2 regions of the Streptomonospora wellingtoniae genome follow, and region 1 is predicted to be linked to the other one. Evidence: riboswitches for the same ligand, from Rfam matches in the RefSeq annotation. Region 1 holds a riboswitch; the other holds the start of a gene.
What was found. Region 1 has a riboswitch for glycine ahead of gcvT (glycine cleavage system aminomethyltransferase GcvT). Riboswitches for the same ligand answer to the same signal wherever they lie in the genome.
Positions count from the first base shown of each region.

Region 2: another riboswitch for glycine. It lies ahead of gcvP (aminomethyl-transferring glycine dehydrogenase); the one in region 1 lies ahead of gcvT (glycine cleavage system aminomethyltransferase GcvT).

Region 1 is NZ_JAVREK010000007.1:46,265-50,125, forward strand. It holds gene pip (prolyl aminopeptidase) at 1-592, opposite strand, end outside; gene RM446_RS08885 (3-deoxy-7-phosphoheptulonate synthase) at 1,088-2,143, shown strand; glycine riboswitch at 2,455-2,553, shown strand; gene gcvT (glycine cleavage system aminomethyltransferase GcvT) at 2,600-3,721, shown strand.
Region 2 is NZ_JAVREK010000010.1:89,280-93,140, reverse strand. It holds gene RM446_RS11480 (FAD-binding protein) at 1-555, opposite strand, end outside; gene RM446_RS11475 (hypothetical protein) at 706-909, opposite strand; gene RM446_RS11470 (MerR family transcriptional regulator) at 1,291-1,887, shown strand; glycine riboswitch at 2,157-2,246, shown strand; gene gcvP (aminomethyl-transferring glycine dehydrogenase) at 2,367-3,861, shown strand, end outside.

The DNA of each region.
Region 1 (3,861 bases):
CGGCCAGGCGCACATCGGGCTCGGGCGAGGAGAGCCGGTGCGCGTAGGCCCCGATGAGGTCGTCGCGCTCCTCCTCGGGGATGGGCGCGAGGTAGTGCTCCCACAGGTCGGGGAAGAGGTAGCTGGCGCCGTTCTGGTAGAACCAGCGCAACTCCTCGTTGCGCAGGGTGAAGATGCCCCGCAGGACCAGTTCGCTCACCCGCCGGGGATGCTCTTCGGCGTAGGCCAGCGCGAGCGCGCTGCCCCACGAACCGCCGAACACCTGCCAGCGGTCCACGCCCATCATCGTGCGCAGGCGCTCCAGGTCCTCAACCAGCGCCCAGGTGGTGTTGGTCTTGAGGTCCACGTCGATGCCGCTGGCGTGCGGGGTGCTGCGGCCGCAGTTGCGCTGGTCGAAGAGGAGCACGCGGTAGCGCTCGGGGTCGAACAGGCGGCGGTGGTCGGGTGAGCAGCCCGCCCCCGGTCCCCCGTGCAGGAACACCGCAGGTTTGCCCGCCGGATTCCCGCACAGCTCCCAGTAGATCCGGTGTCCATCGCCCACGTCGAGCATGCCGGAGTCGTAGGGTTCGATGGACGGGTACAGCGTGCGCATGGGTTTGGCGTCCTTCGTCGCAGATGTGGCCGCGGCCAATCCTAGAACCGGGACGACCGGGCGCGGTGCCGCGAGTCCGCCGCGGGACCGCGGTGGCGAGCGCTCGGGCGCGGTGCCGGAATGGCGGCCACGCCGGGGCTTTCGCACGCCGAAACGGGTCCGCGCGCCACGATCGTTCCAGCGCACGGCGTCGTCTCCGCAGTCCGCCCCGCGGCGGCGCTTCCCGCTCGGCCGGGAGCGTCGCGGCCGCCGGGCGTCCCCGCGGCGGACACCCGTTCCAGAGTGTGACCAGGGTCACACGAAACAGCGTGAACCTGCGCAGGCACCGGCTTCCGGGCGTTCGCACCGAGGAGCCCCGCGCCCGGCGGCCCTCAGGGGACGCGCCCGGGTCCGCGGGGCGGCACCGCAGGACACTCCGGCGCCCTGCCCGCCGCCCGCCCGCGTTAGTGTTCGGAGTGGGTCCGCAGGGGAGACGGAAGTAGGGACGAAGACGGCATGCCCAACACCAATGACACACGCGTCGCCAGCTACCAGCCGCTGATCGCGCCCAAGGACCTCCTCGCCGAGCTCCCGATGGGGCCGGAGCGCGCCGCACTGGTCGAGGACGCACGCGGCGAGGTCAAGCGCGTGCTCGACGGCGCCGACGACCGCCTGCTCGTCATCGTGGGCCCCTGCTCCGTGCACGACCCCGAGGCCGCGTTGGACTACGCCGAACGGCTCAAGGCGCTGACACCCTCCCTGAGCGAGGACCTCTGCCTGGTCATGCGCGTCTACTTCGAGAAACCGCGCACCACGCTGGGCTGGAAGGGCCTGATCAACGACCCCGGACTGGACGAGAGCTACGACGTGCACCGGGGGCTGCGCACCGCGCGCAAACTGCTGTTGGACATCGGGTCGATCGGCGTGCCGGCCGGCACCGAGTTCCTCGACCCCATCACCCCGCAGTACATCGCCGACGCGGTCACCTGGGGCGCGATCGGCGCCCGGACCACAGAGAGCCAGGTCCACCGCCAGCTCGGCAGCGGCCTGAGCATGCCGGTGGGCTTCAAGAACGGCACCGACGGCGACGTGCAGGTGGCGGTGGACGCCTGCGGGGCCTCCGCGGCCTCGCACACCTTCTTCGGCATCGACCCCTCGGGCGCGGGTTCGGTCGTGGTCACCGCGGGCAACCCCGACTGCCACGTCATCCTGCGCGGCGGGCGCAGCGGCCCCAACCACGACGCGGCCAGCGTCGCTCCCGCCCTGGAGGTCGTCGAGCGCTCCGGGCTGCCGCGGCGGCTGATGATCGACGCCAGCCACGCCAACAGCGGCAAGGACCACACCCGCCAGCCCGGGGTGGCCGACGCCATCGCGGCGCAGGTCGCCGACGGCCAGCGCGGCATCATCGGCGTGATGCTGGAGAGCTTCATCGAGGAGGGCGCCCAGAAGCTGGGCGACCCCGCGGAGCTCTCCTACGGGCGCTCCATCACCGACACGTGCATGAGCTGGTCGACCACCGAAGACGTGCTGGTCCGGCTTGCCGAGGCGGTGCGCAAGCGCCGCTCGGTCTAGCCCCGGGTCGCGCGCCTCCCGCGCACCGGGCCGCGGCCCCCGCGAACGCGGAGCGCCGGCCGGGCCCCGCCCGCGCGGGTCCGGCGCTCGGGCTCCGCCCGCGCTCCCGCCTCCCTGGCGGTCGGCGTCTCCGCTGGCAGGTGCGGTGAAGTGGGCGTTTCGTGTCCCCGTGGCTGTTCGCGCGAAAGCCGCGCTGCTAGCCTGGAACCGGTCGTTGAATCCGTACGGGAGAGAGTCCGTGCAGCCGGCACGGGCCGCCGAAGGAGCAATTCCTCCCCAGAGAACCTCTCAGGCGCGCCGGACCGTACGGTCGAGACCACTCTGGAAAGCAGGGGCTCACAGCCCCTCGCCGAAGGTGCAAGCCGCGTCCGCGCGGCGAAGCTCTCAGGCATCATGACAGAGGGGGAGGATGGCAACGCCTGTGACGAAACGACGTCCATCCTCTCGGGAGTGCGAATGACTGCGCCGGACCAGGGATCGGCACTGCGGACAACGCCGCTGCACGCCGTCCACGAGCAGGCCGGGGCCGCCCTGGTCGACTTCGCGGGCTGGGAGATGCCGCTGCGCTACAGCGGCGAGCGCGCCGAGCACACGGCCGTGCGCGAGACCGCGGGCCTCTTCGACCTCTCCCACATGGGCGAGATCCACATCACCGGCCCCCAGGCCGCCGACATGCTGGACTACGCCCTCGTGGGCCACCTGTCCAAGGTCACGCCGGGCCGCGCCCGCTACACGATGATCACCGCGGCCGACGGCGGCGTCCTCGACGACCTCATCGTGTACCGGCTCGCCGACGACGAGTACCTGGTGGTGGCCAACGCGGCCAACGCCGAGACGGTGCTCGCCGCCCTCAGCGAGCGCGCCGCGGGCTTCGAGGCCCTCGTCGAGGACCGCTCCCCCGACTACGCCCTGATCGCCGTGCAGGGCCCGGCCGCCGCCGACATCCTGGCGCCGCTCACCGACGCCGACCTGAGCACCATCAAGTACTTCGCGGGATACTCCCACCAGGTCGCCGGACACCCGGCCCTGCTGGCCCGCACCGGCTACACCGGCGAGGACGGCTTCGAAATCTTCCTCACCCCCGGCGACGGCGCACCCGCCGTATGGGACGCCCTGCTGAGGGCCGGCGAGCCGCACGGCCTGCTCCCGGCCGGACTCTCCGCCCGGGACACGCTGCGCCTCGAAGCCGGCATGCCCCTTTACGGCAATGAACTGGACGCCCGGACCACCCCCTTCGAGGCCAACCTCGGCCGGGTCGTCAAACTGGACAAACCGGGCGATTTCGTGGGCCGCGACGCGCTGCAGAGCGTCGCCGACTCCGGCCCGCGCCGCCGCCTGGTCGGCCTGGTGGCCCGCGGCCGCCGTCCGCTGCGCAAGGACAACACGGTCCTGCTGGACGGCGAGCCGGTGGGAGTGGTCACCAGCGGGGCGCCCTCGCCCACGCTGGGCAAGCCCGTCGCCATGGCCTACATCGACAGCGCGGCCGACCCGTCCTCCGGAGAGGCCGCCGTGGACGTGCGCGGCCGCGCCGAGGCCGTCGACGTCGTCGACCTGCCGCTCTACCGCCGGGGGCGCTGACCTCTCCGGCGGCCGAAACCGCGCACGCTGCGTGCGCCGCCGCAGGCCGAAGCGGCAGAATTCGACCGGGTGGAACCGCCGGCGGTCCACGCCGAACCGGTCGGGCGGCCGTACGTGAAGGCGCCGCGCCCTACCCGGCC
Region 2 (3,861 bases), on a different contig from region 1:
GACGCTCTGGGCGACGTCGAAGTCCGGTTCGGTACGCAGCGTCATCGAGGTCACGATCCCGAGCGCTCCCAGCGCCACGACCGCGCCGTCGAAATCGGGACCGCTTTCGGCCCGGCTCAGGCTGACCAGGTCGCCCTCGGCGGTGACCAGCTCCAGCGCCTCCACGGCGGTGGCGAGGTTGCCGTTGGCGTCGCCGGAGCCGTGGGTTGCGGTGGCGACCGATCCGGCCACCGAGATGTGGGGGAGCGACCCCAGGTTGTGCAGGGCGCGGCCGCGCTCCTGGAGCCACTGCGCCAGCTCGGCGTAGCGCACGCCCGCGCCCACCTGGACGGTTCCGGCCGCGGTGTCCAGCTCCATGGTGCGCGGCAGGCGGGCGAGCGAGACGAGGTCGCCGGAGGTGTCGGCGACGGCGTTGAAGGAGTGGCCGCTGCCCAGGGCGCGGGCCCGTTCGGCGCGGGCGGCGACGGCCTGAACCTCGGCGACGGTGGAGGGGTGGTGGAGGCGTTCGGCGGCGAAGCCGACGTTGCCCGCCCAGTTCGTGGTAGGCCGGTTCACCTGCTGCCCCTTCCGGGGAGACGGATGGAACGCGGCGGCCGGCGGCCGCCCGTTGTGGCAGCCACCAGAGATACCAGACGCGGTGGCCGCGGCCCGCGCGCGGGCACGTGCCGCGGTGGTCGGGACGGGGCGCCCGGTGCGCGCGCCCGCTCAGGCGCTCGACCGCGTGCGGCGCCCGGGCGGGAAGGCCGATTCGGCCGAGGGCAGCAGCAGCCCGACCGCGTCGGCCGCCGAGGCCAGGACGACCTCGGCCGCCGCGGGCGACGCGAGGCTGGGCAGGGGCCCCAGAAGGTCGAGCAGCGCGGAGGGGGTGTAGGCGCGGTCGCCCACCGGGCGCCGGGCGCGGGAGGGCACCCGGGCCGACCGGGTGGCCCGGTCGCGGTGCCTCGGCGGCGGCCGGCTTCCGCGGTGCGACGGCTTCCGCCGCGGCGTGTCACGGGCGCGTCGGCGCTCCCGGCAGGCTCCGGCGCCGCACCCGGTCCGCCGCCCGGGTCGGTGTTCCGGTTCCGGTGCAGGTCACGGGGGCGCAACAGCGTGCCGCGTGCCGCTGCGCGGCTATGCTTGCGGATGGACGGCGGCAGCGCCCGGAGGCGACGAAACAGGTTCCGCGACGCGCCGATGGGTGTCGTTGACGCTGTCCGTGCGACCGGCTTACCTTCAATGTCGAAGGAACCCGCGGCGCACCCTTCATGCCCCCTGTCAAACCGCCGTGGGCCGAGGAGCCGGAGGTTCGGCGTGGCGGTTACTAGCGGTGAGCAGCAAACCTCCGCTCTCATGCATACAGCGATACGGCGAGCTGGGGAGCAGGGCCTGCTGTGCGAAGAGGACGTGGTGGCGCTGCCTATGGACGTCGGTTATCGCGGCCCCACGGCATGTGCGGCCGCCGGAATCACCTATCGGCAACTCGACTACTGGGCCCGTACCGGCCTGGTCGGCCCCAGCGTGCAGCAGGAGGGCGGCAATCCCCCGCTGTACGACTCCCGTGACGTCCTGCTGCTCAAGGTCGTCAAGCGGCTGCTCGACACCGGTATCTCGCTGCAGCAGATCCGCCCCGCGGTGGACCACCTGCGCTACCGCGGCACCGCCGACCTCGCCCAGGTCACCCTGATGAGCGACGGCGTCAGCGTCTACGAGTGCACGTCGCCCGACGAGGTCGTCGACCTGATGCAGGGCGGGCAGGGTGTGTTCGGGATCGCCCTGGGGCGCGTGTGGCGCGAGCTCGAGGGCGCTCTCGACGAGGTCCCCGGCGAGGAGCTCGGCGGATCGCTGAGCCCGCGTACGCGCCCCGCCGACGAGCTGGCGCGGCGCCGCCGCGAGCGCAAGACCGGCTGAGCCCCGCGGACTCCGCCGACCGCGCCGGCTGCCCCCTGGCCGCGCTCCAGGTGTGATGTCCCGATCCGCGGGCGGCCGCGGGGTGTGACGCGCGCCCGGTTGCGTGCACTCCACGAATGCGCCCGAATCCAGTAACGTCGGCAGTGCGGCGGGCACGACACGCGCGACCGCGAGGCGGAACAGTACGCCCCGCCGCCCTGTGGTCCATCAGGGCCGTACATAATGGACGACCCACAACCGAACAACAGTCGACACCACGATCCGGCCGTCGATACCACGCGGGAGAGACCCCACAGCGGGGCGCCGACGGGGCAAAACTCCCCAGTAACCTCTCAGGCACCAAGGACCGCGTGGAGGAGGCCACTCTGGAGCGGTAGGCGAGACGTGCCTGCGCTTCGGCCCCCGCGGGGCCGTGAGCGACAGAGGGGGAGACCAGACAGGAGCAGCCGCGCAAGCGGCACAGCGACCAGGAGGTCTCCATGACGGAGCAGCCAACCCGTGAACGAGGGCCGGACGCCGGCGCCGCGGCGGCCCGCTACTTCGCCGACCGGCACATCGGCCCCGATTCGGCCGACCTCGCGCAGATGCTCAAGGCGGTCGGCTACGGCAGCACCGCCGAGCTGATGACCGCGGCACTGCCCGAGCGCATCCTCGCCCGCCCCGGACAGCCCGCACCCCTGGAGCTTCCCGCGGCGGCCGGCGAGTCCGAGGCGCTGGCCGAGCTGCGCGGCCTGGCCGACCGCAATCGGGTGCTGACCTCGATGATCGGGCAGGGCTACTACGACACCACCACCCCGCCCGTCATCCTGCGCAACATCATGGAGAACCCGGCCTGGTACACGGCCTACACCCCCTACCAGCCGGAGATCTCCCAGGGGCGCCTGGAGGCGCTGCTGAACTTCCAGACGATGGTCTCGGACCTGACCGGGCTGGCCGTCTCGGGCGCCTCGCTGCTGGACGAGGCCACGGCCGCGGCGGAGTCGATGACCCTGGCCCGCCGCGCCACGCGCGGCAAGGGCGACGTCTTCGTCGTCGACTCCGACGTGTTCCCGCAGACCCTGTCGGTGCTGCGCACCCGCGCCGAGCCGCTGGGTATCGACGTGGTGGTGGCCGACCTCTCGCAGGGCCTGCCCGACACCGGCGCCTTCGGCGTACTCGTGCAGTACCCGGCCGGCAGCGGCGCGGTGCGCGACCCGCGCCCGGTCATCGCCGAGGCGCACGAGCGGGGCGCGCTGGCGGTGGTGGCCGCCGACATCCTCGCGCTGACGATGCTGCGCAGCCCGGGGGAGATGGGAGCCGACATCGCGGTGGGCTCCACCCAGCGCTTCGGAGTCCCGATGGGCTTCGGCGGCCCGCACGCCGGCTACATGTCGCTGCGCGAAGGGCTCCAGCGCCAGCTGCCCGGGCGCCTGGTGGGCGTCTCGGTCGACAACGCCGGCAAGCCCGCCTACCGGCTGGCGCTGCAGACCCGCGAGCAGCACATCCGCCGCGAGAAGGCCACCAGCAACATCTGCACCGCCCAGGTCCTGCTGGCGGTGATGGCCGGCATGTACGCGGTCTACCACGGGCCCCACGGCCTGCGTGCGATCGCCGAGCGGGTACACGGCCACACCGCCGACCTCGCCGAGCGGTTGCGCGCGGCCGGGCACCAGGTCGTCGGCGACCGGTTCTTCGACACGCTGCGGGTGCGCGTGCCCGGGGCGGCGGGGTCGGTCGTCGAGGCGGCCGCCGAGCGCGGCGTCAACCTGCTGGCCGCCGGCTCCGACACCGTGGGCGTCAGCTGCGACGAGAACACCACGTCCGCCCACATCGAGGCCGTCGTGGCGGCGTTCTCCGGTCCCGGCAAGGGCGTCTCCGGTCAGACCGCCGGCGACCGGCGGCGCGCGGCGCTGCCGGAGGAGCTGCGCCGAGGGGTGGACTACCTGACCCACCCGGTCTTCTCCGCCCACCGCAGCGAGACCTCGCTGCTGCGCT